Regions from separate parts of the Idiomarina solivarensis genome, predicted to be linked through region 2. Evidence: predicted binding sites of a transcription regulator. Region 2 holds the regulator's gene; each other region holds the start of a gene.
The links. The regulator sigma-54, encoded in region 2, starts transcription at its own class of promoters, with help from an activator protein. The targets are predictions, from matches to a motif close to GTTGGCACGNNNNTNGNNT.
Positions count from the first base shown of each region.

Region 1 (5,472 bases), 280 kb from region 2:
TTTGCCTTAGACTTAAGAGCCAGAGCGTTAAATAACCTGTCTCCAATTGAGTCCGACCTGCCCAAAGAGTTGATCCCGATAAAACAGGCAATTAATAAACTATTACATCAAATTAAGATGTTTTCAGAGCGGGAAAAGCGCTTTATTGCTGATGCGTCACATGAATTGCGCACACCGTTAAGCGCCATTCAGGTACATGCGGAAAATATTATTCATGCTGAATCTCTGGAGGATTCTAAACAGTCCGGTAAAGCTATTTTTCATGCCGTAGAGCGGATGTCGCATTTAGTTAATCAACTCTTGCGTTTAAATCGACTGGATAGTTTGGATAATTCTGCCGACTTTGATGAAATTGAAATTAAAACCTTGGTTTCCTTAGCGATTGATAGCCTACCCATCAATCAAGTCGAGGACTACCAATGGCAAATCGGTGTTCCCACAATAAAAATAACGTGCAATAACGCGTTAATAGTCAGCGCATTGACCAACCTCTTATCCAACGCAATGAAATTTTCACCGGCAGACTCCACTATACAAATAGAAGCGGTTGATACATCGGCAAGCATTATTATCAAGATAAGAGATCAAGGCAGCGGTGTGCCCGCCGAAATAACTGAACAAATGGGAGAGCGTTTTTATCGATTCCGCGAACACACTAATATCGCCGGCTCTGGTCTGGGGCTGTCCATCACCTCGAAAATAATACAATTGCACCATGGCAAGATATCATTTAACAATATCCAGCCATCTGGGTTTGAAGTGCAGATAGAGCTACCAAATTCAGATTAGACAGTGAAATTATAGCGTTATCCTAATAAACTCTTTTCTTATATGTGGCTTAACAAGATCCAAAAACCCACTCCAATTAAAGTAATCCCGCCGAACATTTCTGCCCAATGACCTATTACCGCTCCAACAAAGCGCCCTAACATCACTCCCAAAGTAACCATAAGGGTTGTAGCTAAACCGATAAGCACCGCGGCAAGCCAAATATTCACATCAATAAAGGCCAGGCCTACACCAACTGCCATGGCATCAATGCTGGTGCCTAACGCCGTAAGAGAAACTTTAAAAAACGATTGTCTGGAGGGTTTGTCTACCTCTTCTCCGCCGGGTCTAAAGCCTTCATAAACCATATGTAAACCAAGGGCCAGCAATAAAAAGAAGGCTACCCAATGATCCCAGACTTCAACATAAGAGGCTGCTGATTTACCGACCAACCAACCAATAACAGGGGTTATTGCTTCAATCGTCCCGAAAATCACGCCCATTCTTAGTGCTTCGAAAAAACGAGGACGGTTAAGACTTGCCCCTTTACCGACAGCCGCAGAAAAAGCGTCCGTTGACATAGAAAAAGCAAGTAAAAGAAGAGCAATTAGGTTCATTGAGTTATCTCCGGCTGTGCATTCTGAGTCCACGATATACCCACACGCCCAACCTTCAGCATGGATATATCGATGGTCTCGCCAACCGAGAGGTGTTCGCACCATGGCATGTGGCCAATTATGTTGACACGAACGCTTCCAACTATGGAAACAGGCTACTCCCCAAAGATGAGCTATATTACCAATCAACCTAAGATTTCACAAACTTTGCTCAGCCTCTAACATTGGGAACTCAAGTAGATTCTTGTAAACCCATATTAATTACGTTATCGTTTAATAGCTTTACAAACCAAGGGCTATAATGTTCAGACTGGGGTTTATCATAGTGATTTTGTTTGCGGTTCTGACTCAAATTAGTCAGGCAGTCGCAGACGTGCACCAGTCTCACCAGTCTTCCTCCGAACAGCACCTCAGCTTTGAGCACGACGAATCTCATATTGATAAGGAGGAGCTTCCTCTTAATGGCGATATCAGTTTTGATTGTCATCATTGCTGTCACTGCCACGGTTCATTCCATCTTTATGCAATGAAATCAGAAAAAGCTATGGCGCTCCCTCGTTTCAAAACGTCTCGCTCTGGTTATATTGAAGTTTATTCTAACCCTTTATCTTTACCGCTATTTCGGCCTCCAATCTCCTCATAACTGTTTTAAACGTTGCAACGCAGCGGATCAATTCGAATTATTAACGCAGTAAAATGACCGAGGAGTCTCTCTATGGGTCCATTTTCGACACATAGCAAACGCTTGTTTGTTGCCGCCAGCCTGGCAATAAGCTCAAGCTATGCCCATGCACAGGATCTGTCCGAGCAGTGGCAACAAACTGTTCAGCAACACCCCAGTGTTGAAGCAGCTCAACAGCAGGCTGAAGCACTCATTCAACAGGGCAAACAATTAAGTCAGCCTTTGTACAACCCTAGCTTATCGTCACGCTTAGAGCGTGAGGGTGACATCAATAATTACGCTGTTGGTCTAAGCCAAACGCTGGACTGGAGCACTCGCAATGAAGCAAGAGCCAGTCAGAGTGACGCCATGACGGCTATGGCAGTGAGTATTTATCGCCAGTCGGCGACATCGCATGCTAAAACTCTGTTGAATGTCTATGTGCAATGGCTGGATGCAAAACAGCGTTACGCACTGGCCGAGCAGCAAGAGAAAATCGTTAAACAGGCGATAAGCCTGGTTGCCGAACGACGTAAAGCCGGTGACTTAGGTGCCGTCGACGAACAACTGACGGTACTCGCACTAAGTCGGCAACTGCAACAAACGGCAGCGGCTTATCAACAACTGCAATCCGCTGAAGCAGAGTTGAACGCTCTGCTAACCACGATTGATGTCGCTCAACTCTCCGTGAATGAGGAGCTATTTAACGTTGAACCTGCGTTAACGGCTCGCTGGCAACAACATCCGGCGTTAAAAGCTGCTTACCTGCAATGGCAATTAAAGCGCGCCGATGTCGACTGGAAACGCTCGTTAACCTCCGCCAACCCAACCGTAGGCGTCGAAGCGGGCGAGAGCGATAACGAAACAGTAATTGGCTTATCATTCAGCATTCCACTACAGGTTCGCAATAACTACAGCGATGCGGTGCGCGCAGCCAATAGCGAAGCTGTTGCTGAAGAAAAACGTTTGATTGCACTAAGGCAACAATGGCAAGCAGCACTGAAATCATCTCTTAACAATTATCGCTTTGTGAAAAAACAGTGGCAAAGCTGGCAAAAAGACTTTCAATCTCGGCAGGATGAGTCGATGCAGGTGATTGAACAGTCCTGGCTCGCCGGTGACCTATCCACCACAGACTACCTCACCGCTGTGCAACAGCAGCTCGATAGCCAATTTGCAGGGATAGCGCTGCAAACACAATATCGGTTGGCCGCCATTGAATGGTTGTACCGTTCGGGCGAACTCAGTAAAGCGCTGACGTTATCGCCGTTAAGCCAGCCAACAAACGCAGAGATTGGAGAGTAAACGATGTCAGTAAAACCTTTATACGCAGCAATAGCACTTGCGCTGAGCTTTTCGGTTATGGCGCAGGATGAACACGGACACGACGAAAAAGAAGATACCCACAAGGAAAAAGGCAAACACGAGCAAGGTGAACATAAGGAAAGTGCAGGCGTGGAGCTATCCAGCAAGCAGCTGTCCATGGCGTATATCACCACGCGAACCTTGCAAACTCAAGTTATTGAATACCCGGTTTATGCTCCGGGCGAGGTGGTTGCTAACGACTTTAACAGCTACATCGTGAGTCCGCGCATCGACTCGACCGTGCTCAAACGTTTTGTCAGTATTGGCGACCACGTCGAAAAAGGTGAGCCGCTGGCAACCCTCTTCAGCGCGACCATGGCGGAGGCGCAAAGTCAGTATTTGGTCACACTTAACGAGTGGCAACGCGTGCAGTCACTCGGCGAGTCAACGGTGGGTGAAAAACGCTTTGTCGAAGCGAAAAACGCCTTTACCTCAGCGCAAGCGCAACTCAAAGCATTTGGTATGTCAGCCAGCGACATTAAGCGTTTAAGTAAAGCTAACTACCCTATCGGCGAATACCAACTGACCTCAGAAATTGGCGGGATTGTGGTTAGCGATAACTTCAAGCAAGGCCAGCAAGTTAATGCCGGTAATCACTTGGTTGAAGTGCTGCAAGAAGAAACCTTGTGGGTTAATGCTCGTCTACCAGGCTCAGCTGACCTTAGTGTGCAGTTTGGTGATCCTGTTACAGTGAGTGTCGACAATCAGCGCTTTGCGGCAAAAGTCATTCAGGAAGGCCACACAATAGACCATAAAACCCGCACCCGAACGGTACGACTTGCGGTAAATAACGAAAAGGACCAATTACACCCTGGTTTATTTGCGGATGTTTATTTCTCAGTCAAGTCGGATGGACCGGTGCTTGCAGTTAAGGACTCAGCCTTAATGCGGGCCCCTGATGGTGACTGGCAGATATTCATTGAGCACGAACCCGGAAAGTTTGAACCGAAGAAAGTCGAATTGGTTGATGAAAAGGGTCCGTGGAAAGTTATTCGAGGCGTTAAGGAAGGCACAAAATACGTAGACAACGGCGCGTTTTTCGTTCGCTCACAAATCGCTAAAGGCGGTTTTGACCCACATAACCACTAACAGGAGGTTGTATGTTTCAGCGCATTATTCAGTTTGCTGTCGCCAATCGCCTGTTATTGGTATTGGCTTTATTCAGCATCAGCATTGCGTCATTTTTTGTTATTCCCAAACTTAATCTGGATGCCTTCCCCGATGTTACCAACGTTCAGGTAACGGTAAATACGGAGGCCCCCGGGTTAGCAGCGACCGAAGTCGAGCAGCTGATTACCTATCCGATAGAGTCGGTGATGTATGCTCTGCCCGACGTCAAAGAGGTTCGGTCAATCTCAAAAACAGGTTTATCGGGCATTACCGTAGTGTTTGACGAGAGTGTCGATATCTACTTTGCCCGGCAACTGGTGTTTGAACGACTGCAGGCGGCAAAGGAGTTGATACCCGAAGGCGTAGGTACACCCGAAATGGGTCCTAACTCTTCCGGCCTCGGCCAGGTTTATCAGTATCTGCTACTTGCCGAACCGGGCTCCGGTGTCAGCAGTATGGAGCTACGCAGTCTTAACGACTATGTGGTTAAACTGCTACTAATGCCCGTTGAGGGAATTACCGAAGTCTTGTCCTTTGGCGGTAAGGTTAAGCAATATCAGGTTAACCTAAATCCCGCGAAGTTACTGTCTTACGAACTCACACAGCAAGATGTGATGAGCGCGGTCAACAAGAATAACGGTAACGTTGGTGGTTGGTATATGCCCCGCGGTCAGGAGCAGTTGGTTATTCGCGGCACCGGCTGGTTGGATAGCGGTAAAAAAGGCCTGCAACAAATACGACAAATACCGCTCAAAACCGTTGACGGCGTTTCCGTAACACTGAGCCAGGTTGCCGACGTCGAAATCGGTAGTGAAATTCGCCAGGGGGCGGTCTCAATGTCGCGTAAAGTCGACAGCGAGGTTAACCAGCTGGGCGAAGTGGTGTCGGGTATTGTGCTCAAACGCATGGGCTCGAATACCAAAGCCACCATCGACGGTATTAAAAAGCGCA
Region 1 covers NZ_JAVFHZ010000003.1:349,405-354,876, reverse strand. Annotated here, with positions in the region: gene RBK99_RS07485 (ATP-binding protein) at 1-789, shown strand, start outside; gene RBK99_RS07480 (manganese efflux pump MntP) at 828-1,385, opposite strand; yybP-ykoY riboswitch at 1,424-1,561, opposite strand; gene RBK99_RS07475 (hypothetical protein) at 1,687-2,028, shown strand; gene RBK99_RS07470 (TolC family protein) at 2,101-3,351, shown strand; gene RBK99_RS07465 (efflux RND transporter periplasmic adaptor subunit) at 3,355-4,500, shown strand; gene RBK99_RS07460 (efflux RND transporter permease subunit) at 4,512-5,472, shown strand, end outside.
Region 1: a site for sigma-54 is predicted at 1,453-1,471, ahead of RBK99_RS07480 (manganese efflux pump MntP). Genes of this name have one in related genera too.

Region 2 (5,472 bases):
GCAGCAACGAACATGCCATCAGACAGCGCGGAGTTAACCTCCTGAATGCGCTGCATGGCGTATTCTTTGTCAGAGAGTTCCGCAATCATGTTTATTCGTCTTCCTCGAAGCGATCTTCAAATAGTGTGCTGACGGCATCTAAGGCCGCTTGTGCGTCTTTGCCTTCGGCACACACTTCTACGGCTTTTCCTTGTTGGCTGGCTAGCAGCATCAGGCACATAACGCTGGCGGCATTAACGCATTGATCGCCTTGCTGCACTGTTATTTCTGATTCAAATTCTTGCGTTAGCTGAGCAAGCTTAGTGGCAGCCCGCGCGTGCAGCCCCAGTTTATTGCGAATGATCAAATTTCTGCAAACTTTATCCATGCGGCTTTAATTCCCGGTGTCTGACTTGAACTTTCACTGCCTTTTGCTCGAATCGTTCGGCTAGCTGCTGAGAAATATAAACCGACCGGTGCTGACCGCCGGTACAGCCGGTTGCAATGGTGAGGTAACTGCGATTGCTGCGCTGAAAATGCGGTAGCCAGGTATCCAGAAAGTTCTCCAACTGATAAATGAACTTAGTGACTAAGGGTTGCTGACGGAAAAAAATCTGCACGTCGGTATCTAAACCTGTCAGTAGCTTAAGTTCTGGTTGCCAATGAGGATTGGGTAAAATTCTTGCATCAAAGACAAAATCGGCATCTTTAGGTAAACCGTACTTAAAGCCAAACGACTGAAACACAATAATCAGTTTTTTATCAGCCCTTCCCAGTACGCGTTCAGTGACTTGCTCGCTTAATTGGTGCAGGGACAAATCGCTGCTGTCCAGCCGCCAGGTGGCACGCTCCATTATAGGTTCAAGCATCTTATGTTCTGCCTGAAGTGCTTCGAGTAAAGGCAGCTCTTTTTGTGACAGCGGGTGTAATCGCCGAGTTTCACCAAAGCGCTTTAGTAAGGTATTGTCGTCCGAATCAATAAATAAGATTTCCGGTTCGACACCTTTTGGCAAGAAATTGAGTGAATCCAGCAGCTCTTCAGAGTGCTCGGGTAAATTACGAACATCGATACTAATGGCTATTTTTTGGTACTGGTCTATAACGGCATGGACGAGTGTCGGTAATAAGCTTATCGGTAAGTTATCGACACAGTAAAAACCGAGATCTTCGAGTACACGTAAAGCAATGGTCTTACCGGAGCCTGAACGTCCACTAACAATAATCAGTTGCATGGCGACTGCTCACCTTCGCCAACAAATAATTGATATAAGGTTTTATCAGAGTCAGCCTGGCGCAGCGCCCGCGTGCAATCTTTGTCATTCATTCTCCGGGCAACTGCCGCCAGAGTTTGTAAATGATTTTCGTGTTCAGATTCAGGTACTAACAGAGCGAATATAATGTCCACTGGCTGATTATCAATAGAATCAAACTCTATTGGTTCGTCCAGCGTTAGTAAAACGGCCACAGGATGATTAGCGTTCGGTAACCGGCCATGGGGAATTGCTATGCCAAGTCCAATTCCGGTACTGCCTAAACGCTCACGGTTTATCAGGCTCTCGAAAATATCATGGCGAGTAATGCCTGATAATTTAGGAGCAACAATTTGACTAATGGTTTCAAGCAGTCGTTTTTTACTGGCGCTCTCGACTGCACACTTGGTGCAGTCGGCGCTTAACAATTCACTCAGTTGCATGGGTTAATGTTGTTTCATTTTTTCTTTGTGTTTAATCACCTGACGGTCCAGTTTATTAATTAAACCGTCGATGGCCGCGTACATATCGTCGTGTTTTGCATCAGCGAAAATCTCGCCGCCGTTTACATGCAGCGTAGCTTCCGCTTTTTGAATCGTTTTTTCAACATTTAGGATGACGTGAACATTGGTAATATGGTCAAAGTGTCTTTCCAGCTTGGCAAATTTTGTGTCTACGTAGTCACGTAAAGCGTCGGTAATATCGATGTGGTGACCGGTCAAATTAATTTGCATAACGTCTTCCTTCTTGCAGTTAACAAAGTTACAAAAGACTCTTGCGTTGACTCGATGATGGAATGTTTAACGATTCCCGGTACTTCGCAATTGTCCTCCTTGCTACTTGGATACCTTGTTCGGCTATCAGTTCAGCAATTTTGCTATCACTTAATGGTTTACTACGATTTTCAGCAGCGACCATCTTCTTAATTAAAGCACGTATTGCTGTGCTTGAACACTCACCTCCAGCCTCGGTACTCACATGGCTGGAGAAAAAGTATTTTAGTTCGAATACGCCCCGCGGGCAGTGCAGGTATTTCTGTGTTGTTACCCGCGAAATAGTACTTTCATGCATATCCACTGCTTCAGCAACATCGTTCAGAACCATTGGCTTCATAGCCTCTTCACCATGTTCAAAAAAACCTTGCTGACGTTGTATTATGCAGTTGGCTACTTTCAGTAAGGTTTCGTTTCTGCTCTCCAGGCTTTTTATAAACCAACGAGCTTCTTGCGTGTGGTTTTTTAAGTACTGGCTGTCGGCAGTGGACTTCGCCGCTTTGCTCAGCGCAGCGTATTCTTCATTCACTTTTAATTTAGGTACGCTGTCAGGATTCAATTCGACCATCCAGCGGCCATTTTTTTTTGTCACGGCGACATCGGGGATGACATATTCCACCGGTTGCTGGGCAATTTGCTCGCCCGGGTGAGGGTGCAGCTGTTGGATGAGTCGCATGGTCTGGCGCAAGTCATCTTCCGATAATTTTAGCTTGCGCTGGATTGTTCTGAAGTCTCGGTTTCCGAGGAGATCCATATGCTCAGTGACCAGGCATAAAGCAATCTCTTTATAGTCGTTATCCTGGCTTAGCTGACGCAATTGAATTGCCAGGCATTCGCTGACACTGCGGGCTCCGACGCCGACAGGATCGAAGTGTTGGATGCGTTTGAGCACCATGCAGACTTCTTCGGCACCGACGTCAGGTAATCGCACAGCCTCAATGATTTCGTCAATATCAGCCATCAGGTAACCATTGTTATCTATGGCTTCGATGATAGCTTCTGCAATGTAGGTGTCTTCTTCCGAAAAGTGTGACAGCTGCATTTGCCACAGCAAGTGATCTTGCAGCGACTCACTGGTAGCGCCCTGATAGACCTCAAAGTCACCGTCAAATGACTTGCCCGATGAAGCCGCACCGTTAGTGGGAGTATGGCTCGAATAGGTATCGTCCCAGCTACTGTCAACCGGGAGTTCATCTGGCATTTCCTGTGTTTTTATAACGTCTGAGGTATCTCGTTGACTGTCGTCTCTCTCATCACGACTGCGAAGCTCTGTGCTTTCGCTTTCATGTTCGCCTTCAACTTCCAGCAAGGGATTACTGTCCAGAGCTTCTTGAATTTCAGCCTGGAGATCGAGTGAGGAAAGCTGCAGCAGGCGAATGGCCTGTTGAAGTTGAGGCGTCATGGTCAAATGCTGACCAATTTTTAGCTGCAGACTTTGCTTCATAATGACTGTCCCGGTATCACGTTATAAGGTGAACTGCTCACCGAGGTAAACGTCTTTAACCTGTTGATTCGATAATATACTTTCTGCATCCCCGCTGGCAATAAGCTCACCATGACTGACGATATAAGCGTGTTCACACACAGATAAGGTTTCCCGTACATTGTGATCGGTGATTAGTACACCAATACCACGTTGCTTTAAATGTTCAACAATCTTTTTGATATCAATGACGGAAATGGGGTCAACGCCGGCAAAAGGCTCATCCAGCAATATAAACGTAGGTTCTGCGGCCAGCGCCCGGGCAATCTCAACTCGGCGGCGCTCGCCCCCCGATAAGCTCATACCGAGGCTGTTGGCAATGTGCCCGATGTGGAATTCCTCCAGTAACGCATCCAGCTGTTCTTCACGCTCATTAGCGGACAAGGCTTTGCGGGTCTCTAAAATCGCCATTAAGTTATCGCGCACCGTCAGCTTGCGAAAAATGGAAGCTTCCTGCGGCAGATAACCAATGCCCCGCCGGGCACGCTCGTGCATGGGCAATAGGGTGAGATCGTTGTCGTCGAGTAAGATTTGTCCTTTGTCACTGTTCACTAAGCCAACAATCATATAAAACGTAGTGGTTTTACCGGCTCCATTCGGACCCAGTAAACCTATCACTTGCCCTTGGCTAACTTCCAGGCTGACATCTTTAACGACTTGGCGACTTTTGTAGCTTTTAGCTAAGTGTTTAACTTTTAACGTTGCCATATTAAGGGGTCTCGTTATTTTTTTGGTCAGCGTCAGTTTTAGGTTTCGGAGTGAAAATAGTGATCACCCGACTGTCTTCTTCGCCGGAACTCGTCGCTGTTATGGTCTGCTCTTCCAGGTCATAAGTAATTAAATCACCACTGGAGCTACTGCTTCCCTGTGAAATACGAGCATTTCCGCTAAGCTCCAGTCGGCGCGCAGACTGAAAGTAGGTGATTTTATTGGCTTCTGCATGAATTTGGCCGCCATCCTCAAGTGTTTGACTATACGTCGCTGGACTACCTTCTGCTGTAAAGATATCGGCTTGCTCCGCATTTTCACTGGCGGATGCCTCGAGCCTGTCGGCGCGAATTAATAAGGTGCCCTGGCGAATGATGACATTGTCTGTTAAAACCAAGCGGTTATTTTTTATATCAAGCTTTTCCTGGCTCGATTCTACCTCCATCGGCTGACTAAAGTCAGATTTACCCTGAGCGAACACCGCCGTTGGTATTAAAGCAAGCAGGATAACGTTACTTAGCAGGCTGGAAAATCGTTTTAACATGTCGTTTAAGCTCCATTCGTTGGGCGTTCAGGTCAGCACTCATCCCATCGCCCCGAATTAATAATCTGGGACCGTGAATTGTCACGGGGTGTTCGGTACTCATTGACTCTGCTTTTAAATCAATAATCAGGTATTCAGTTAATACTTGTTTTATCCGAGTATCAGGTTCCAGAGCGCGGATTTCAACATTCCGCTCCAATACCAGAGTTTGATCGTCGTAAAATGTTCCTTGAGCCGCACTCACTTGCCAAATCTCTTTACCCTGTTCAGAAAACACGGTGTAGGTTGGCTGCTCAAGCTCTGTGAGTCCAATCTGATTATAGTGAGACATTTTTCTGGACTTGATTTTATGGGCCAGTAAACCATCGCTTTCAAAAATTCGGGTCTCTAGTCCATAAGCCGTGAAGTCAGGACGCATCAGTTGTTTTGCCGCTGTATTATTACCATCCGTGTCACTACTGAATGGGCGCCAGACCAGTAAAAGGCCTGCGCCGAACAGTAGGATGAGGATGACGGTAATACGTCTGCTCACACACTGGCTCCTGTCGCCAAGTGTAATTGCCCCTGACTCAACATGATGAGGTCACATATTTCACGTACAGCTCCCTGCCCACCAAGGCAGCGCGTGACGTAATCCGCCTCCTGCTGAATCGAGGCGTGGGCATCTTGCACGGCTATGCCCAGACCGGCTGTTTTTACCAATGCTAAGTCAGGTGTGTCATCACCGACATAGGC
Region 2 covers NZ_JAVFHZ010000003.1:65,340-70,811, forward strand. Annotated here, with positions in the region: gene mgtE (magnesium transporter) at 1-89, opposite strand, end outside; gene RBK99_RS06180 (HPr family phosphocarrier protein) at 92-367, opposite strand; gene rapZ (RNase adapter RapZ) at 360-1,211, opposite strand; gene ptsN (PTS IIA-like nitrogen regulatory protein PtsN) at 1,202-1,672, opposite strand; gene hpf (ribosome hibernation promoting factor) at 1,676-1,963, opposite strand; gene RBK99_RS06200 (RNA polymerase factor sigma-54) at 1,992-3,446, opposite strand; gene lptB (LPS export ABC transporter ATP-binding protein) at 3,468-4,193, opposite strand; gene lptA (lipopolysaccharide transport periplasmic protein LptA) at 4,195-4,737, opposite strand; gene lptC (LPS export ABC transporter periplasmic protein LptC) at 4,706-5,269, opposite strand; gene kdsC (3-deoxy-manno-octulosonate-8-phosphatase KdsC) at 5,266-5,472, opposite strand, start outside.

Region 3 (5,472 bases), on a different contig from region 2:
AGCGGCAGAAATGGCAAAATCTTTAACGAATTTTACCTTTACTGTTGTAGGTGAGGGTGTCTTTTCTGGCAGACTGCAAAATGGTTTGCTTTAGCTGTTCAATGTTATTTAGCGTTGACTGAACGACTCGTTCATTGACCTGGCTTTGCTGTTGAGTTTCAGCTAATGATGCCTTAATAGAGGAGACCGCCTCGGCCAGGTTTGGATCGTCTTTTAATTGCTCTTTGTCCGGGTGCGAGGCAAGTTGCTGATCAAGTTCAGTAACGCGTTTAAGAGCGTTCTCTTTCTCGAGAGTCAAGGCGTTCATATCCGCGTGCTGGCGATCGACCATAGCATTAAGCTCACGTTGCTGTAACAACGCAAGAGTATCCAGTGACTCGGCCAGTTCCTGTAAAAGCTCGTTGACAGGGGCCAAGACTGCCATTACTCGTTACTGCCGTTACCGAATAAATCGGACTCAAACTGAGCGAGTTTATCCGCCAGCTGCTCAACATTGATTTTGTATGAGCCGCTTTCAATAGCGGTTTTAATTTTATCGACTTTCGCTTGGTCGATTCCACTGCTGCTCATGGCTTTCTCTTGCAGCCCACCAAGGCTTTTCGCCTCGCTGGTCAGAGAAACCGCTTCACCACCTTTTTGAGATACAGAAGCAGGCTTTCCCTGAGAGTCATTCTGTACCTGGCGGTTACCGGATTTGTTGTCAATGTTGGCGTTTTTCAGCCCAGCATTATTAATATTAATTGGCATTGTTTTTAGCCTCGCTAGATAGACGGTCTCAGTCACTTATCGACCACGTTCGAAAAAACTTAAATAAAAATATCAACAATTTTATAAATTAACAGTCACTTCATTGAGTCCTGTGACAACGGCTTGTACCGATTTGTTCGAACGTACATTTTCAACAACAACTGACTCACCTTTTAAACCGTCAGCTAACGCTCTTCCCGCGGCAGTAATTCGTAATGTTTTATCCTGAGCGACTATTGTAACGCTTTGTCCTTCACATACAAGGCATGTGTCGCTGGCATTGATGGCTTGCCCTGCTGAAACCCGCCTTTTTATTCTGGCGCCAACGAGTGCTGTCATATCGGTGAAAACATTAGAGCGTACACGGTTAAGGTCGATTTCAGCAAAAGCCAGATCGCCCTCGCTGATGACTTGTCCTGGAGCCAGGGGCGAGGCGGCTGTTACAACATTCTTATAGTGGTAAACTCGCACCGGAACGTAAGTTCTCCAGGTTGGGACTGTGGCGCATTCGATCTCAACGGTGGTGTAACTATCAAGTGCGGTATTACTTGCCAGGCTGACCTTAGGTTGCTCAGCACACACTTTCGGGGTCATGCGTGGATCCAGGTTGTCGGCAACAATTTCAACGCGACCATTGTCAGGTGCCGACACCCGTTGTTCGATGTAATTATGAGCCATGTCCTGTAACGCTTTATAGTTAAAATGTAAATTAGCGCTGTTGTCGGCTGTGGTATTCGCCTGAACAGGGCCAATAGCGCAGAAAGCACTCGTTACGAAAAAAAGCGAACTGATCAGCAGCGATTTACGTACTATCATAAAAGATCCTGATGTTATCCGTTAAGGTTATCTGGTCGAGTGCCGAAAAAAACGGTATAACGTCAAAAGTTCGGCAGTTCGATGGTTTCGTATGGTTATTGCTGGTGTAAAGCAAATACCGTGCCGAAGTAAAAAATAGCCTGCCACATTACAGGAGTGAACAATGGCTAGTATTCTTGATTCAGTGAATCAGCGCACGCAAATGGTTGGTCAAAACCGGCTGGAACTCTTAATGTTTAACCTCAATGGCAAACAGCGGTTTGGCATTAACGTATTTAAAGTGCGAGAGGTACTGCCTTGCCCTAAACTCACCGCTATGCCTCATCGGAACCCCTTGGTTCGCGGCGTTGCTCATATTCGCGGTCAGGCCATTTCCGTCATCGATTTAAGCATGGCAACAGGTGGCCCTGAATTGGTGGGCACTGAGAACCGTTTTGTGATTATTTCGGAATATAACCGTACCATTCAAGGCTTTCTGGTGGGCGGGGTTGATCGCATTATGAACATTAATTGGGAAGATGTTATGCCACCGCCAAAAGGAACCGGACGCGGAGCTTACTTGACGGCTGTTACACAAATTGAAAATGAATTGGTCGAAATTATCGATGTCGAGCGAATTTTGGCGGACATTATGCCCACCAATATGGACGTTAGCGAAGAAGTGGCTAACGCCCCGATTAATGTTGCTAAGGAAGACCTAACCATTTTAATCACTGATGATTCCTCGGTTGCCCGCAACCAAATTAAACGTGCGTTGCAGTCGTTAGGCATTACGCTGGAAGTTAAAAAGAACGGCAAAGAAGCGTTAGATTACTTAAAAGAGAAATCTAAAGAGGTTGGCGGGCTGGTTCATCCGCATGTGCCGGTGCTGGTTTCGGATGTTGAGATGCCAGTCATGGACGGTTATACCTTAACAGCAGAGTTAAAAGCTGATCCCAATTTGCGTGATATACACGTTATTTTGCATACATCATTGAGTGGTGTGTTTAATCAGGCTATGGTGAAGAAAGTCGGGGCTGATGATTTTATTGCAAAATTTCATCCGGATGAGCTGGCGACAGCCGTTCAAAAATGGCTTAATACTGCTGTAGCCTGATGCTATTGCATCAGGTGATATATCGAACCTGACGTAAATGTCAGGCTACGAAGCGAATAAAACTGAAACGGAAGTTGTTTATATAACGTGTTGAATCGCGAACTAAGTTTATCGGAATATCAAGAGTTTCGTCAGTTTCTTGAGCACCAGTGCGGTATCGTGTTGGGTGAGAGCAAACTGTATCTAGTCAAGAGTCGTCTCAGTCCTTTAATGGGCCGGTTTAACGTCGACTCGTTGTCGGAACTTGTTAAGCGCTCAATGAAGATCAGTGAGCGCGCTCTGCGTGCGTCGGTAATTGATGCAATGACGACGAATGAAACCTTGTGGTTTCGCGACACCTATCCGTTTGAAATTTTAAGAGACCGAATTCTTCCTGAATACAAAAATCACACCGGGCCATTGAAAATATGGTCGGCTGCCTGTTCTTCCGGACAAGAACCGTACTCTATTGCAATGACCTTCTCTGAATATAAAGCAAAACATGCAGGGGCCTTGCGGGGCGGAATAAAAGTCACCGCGACCGACATTTCAAATAAGGTTCTGGAGCAGTGCAGTGTTGGTGAATACGACAGTCTTGCGCTTGCCCGCGGACTTTCTGCAGAACGTCGGAAAAAGTTCTTTACGGAGTCTGACGGTAAGGCCGGCTCAATGAAAATAAAAGATGAACTTAAACAATTCATTCACTTTCGTCATTTAAATCTATTAGACAGCTATTCTTTGCTGGGCAAGTTTGACGTTATTTTCTGCCGTAATGTCCTTATTTACTTTGCCCCGGAAGTGAAGCGGAAAATTATTGCCCAATTCCGGCAATCGCTAAACCCAGGCGGTTATCTTTTCCTGGGTGCCTCAGAGTCTATTTCGGGGCTTACCGATGACTTCGAAATGATCCGCTGCCAGCCCGGCATTATCTACAGAAGAAAGTAACGTCCTCTAAGAATCCCCAGCCTTTTAAACTGGCACACTTCCTGCATTGTCTTCACCATCAAACACTGTGGAGACAAAAATATGGCACTTTCCATGGATAAAATTATGGGAATACAGCAATACACGTTGGGCGTTCGAACCCAGCGTGCGGAGCTTATTGCCAATAACATCGCGAACGCAGATACCCCTGGCTATAAAGCAAAAGGTTTAGACTTCCAGCAAGCTCTGCAACAAGCACAGCGTGGCATAGAAAGCTACAAGCTGGCGCGTACCCACGAAAAGCATTTTAACGTTGAAGTTAAGCCTCAGGGAACGGAGAAGTTCAGAGTGCCCAACCAACCGGATACCGGCGATGGCAATACGGTTGATGTGCAGTTGGAACAAAACTTGTATGCACAAAATGCATTGGAATATGAAATGACCATGAACTTTCTTAACGGCAAAATTAGCGGAGTTAAGAAGGCCTTGGGTGGACAAGGGGGATAGTAAGTCATGAGTCTGTTTAACATTTTTAATATTACCGGTTCGGCTATGAGTGCTCAGTCTGTGCGACTGAATACAACAGCCAGTAACCTGGCCAATGCAAACTCAGTAAGCAGCAGTGTGGGCGAAACCTATCGGGCCAGAAGTCCGGTATTCGCGACTGCTTTATCCGATGCACAGGGTAACTATCGAGGCAACAGTCTGACGAATCAAACTCAAGCAGGCCAGGCCGCAGGAGTAAAGGTATTGGGTGTTGTTGAGAGTCAGAAACCGCTGCAAATTGAGTATGCACCAAACCACCCCATGGCGGATGAAAGTGGTTACATCTATCGGTCAAACGTTAATACGATGGAAGAAATGGCTAATATGATTTCGGCTTCGCGTTCCTACCAGACAAACGTGCAGGTAGCGGACACTGCCAAAACAATGACACAACGTTTATTGCGTCTGGGTCAAGGGTAAGCAGGAGATAGATAATGGAAGGCGTAAGCAATAATTCTCTCATCGACAGCATGAGATGGAAAAAAGAAGAAGGTGCCGAGTATGCTGATCCTAATGAACAGCAAAAGCTCGAGCAGGAAGACTTTTTCAAGCTGTTAACCGAACAATTGAGCATGCAGGACCCTTCTAAGCCGGTTGAGAACGATCAGATGATTGCTCAAATGACCAGCTTTACTATGGCGGAAGGTATCAGCAGCTTATCAGACCAATTTGGACAGTTTGCTAAAGACATGACCTCGAATCAGGCGCTGCAGGCTTCGACTATGGTTGGGCGCCGAGTGTTAGTACCCACTGACCAGGCTAACGTTGAAGCCGGGGCTGGGGTAAGCGGGATGATCGCGACAACTCAGACGGCTCAGAATGTAAAAGTCAATATTAAAGACTCTACTGGCTCTTTGGTGAAAACGATTGACCTTGGTGATGTACCGCAGGGTACCAAAGAATTTGAGTGGGACGGCGTGATGGCTAACGGGCAGCAAGCTCCAGCGGGAAATTACTCTTTCTCCGTTAACGCCAATATTGGTGGGAAGACCGAAGAATTACCATTACAGATGCACGCCCGCGTGCAAAGTGTCAGCACCGGCGGAGACCGCGGTGTGATTTTGAATCTTAAAGGATTAGGTGGCATCAAGCTTTCTGATGTGACTGAAATTAGCTAACAGGTGAGGTGACCTATGTCATTTAATATTGCACTCAGCGGTATCAACGCATCGCAGAAAGATCTGGATACGACCGCTAATAACATTTCAAACGTGAAAACAACCGGCTTTAAACAGTCTAGAGCTGAGTTTGCCGACGTTTATGCAACCAGCATTTTTAATGCCGGCAATACAAAAGTGGGCGACGGTGTTTTGACATCCAGTGTTGCTCAGCAATTTAGTCAGGGAACGCTGGAGTTTACCGAA
Region 3 covers NZ_JAVFHZ010000006.1:163,989-169,460, reverse strand. Annotated here, with positions in the region: gene flgN (flagellar export chaperone FlgN) at 23-424, opposite strand; gene flgM (flagellar biosynthesis anti-sigma factor FlgM) at 424-747, opposite strand; gene flgA (flagellar basal body P-ring formation chaperone FlgA) at 829-1,563, opposite strand; gene RBK99_RS11370 (chemotaxis protein CheV) at 1,727-2,659, shown strand; gene RBK99_RS11365 (CheR family methyltransferase) at 2,747-3,583, shown strand; gene flgB (flagellar basal body rod protein FlgB) at 3,665-4,069, shown strand; gene flgC (flagellar basal body rod protein FlgC) at 4,076-4,528, shown strand; gene flgD (flagellar hook assembly protein FlgD) at 4,543-5,226, shown strand; gene flgE (flagellar hook protein FlgE) at 5,242-5,472, shown strand, end outside.
Region 3: a site for sigma-54 is predicted at 1,673-1,691, ahead of flgA (flagellar basal body P-ring formation chaperone FlgA). Genes of this name have one in related genera too.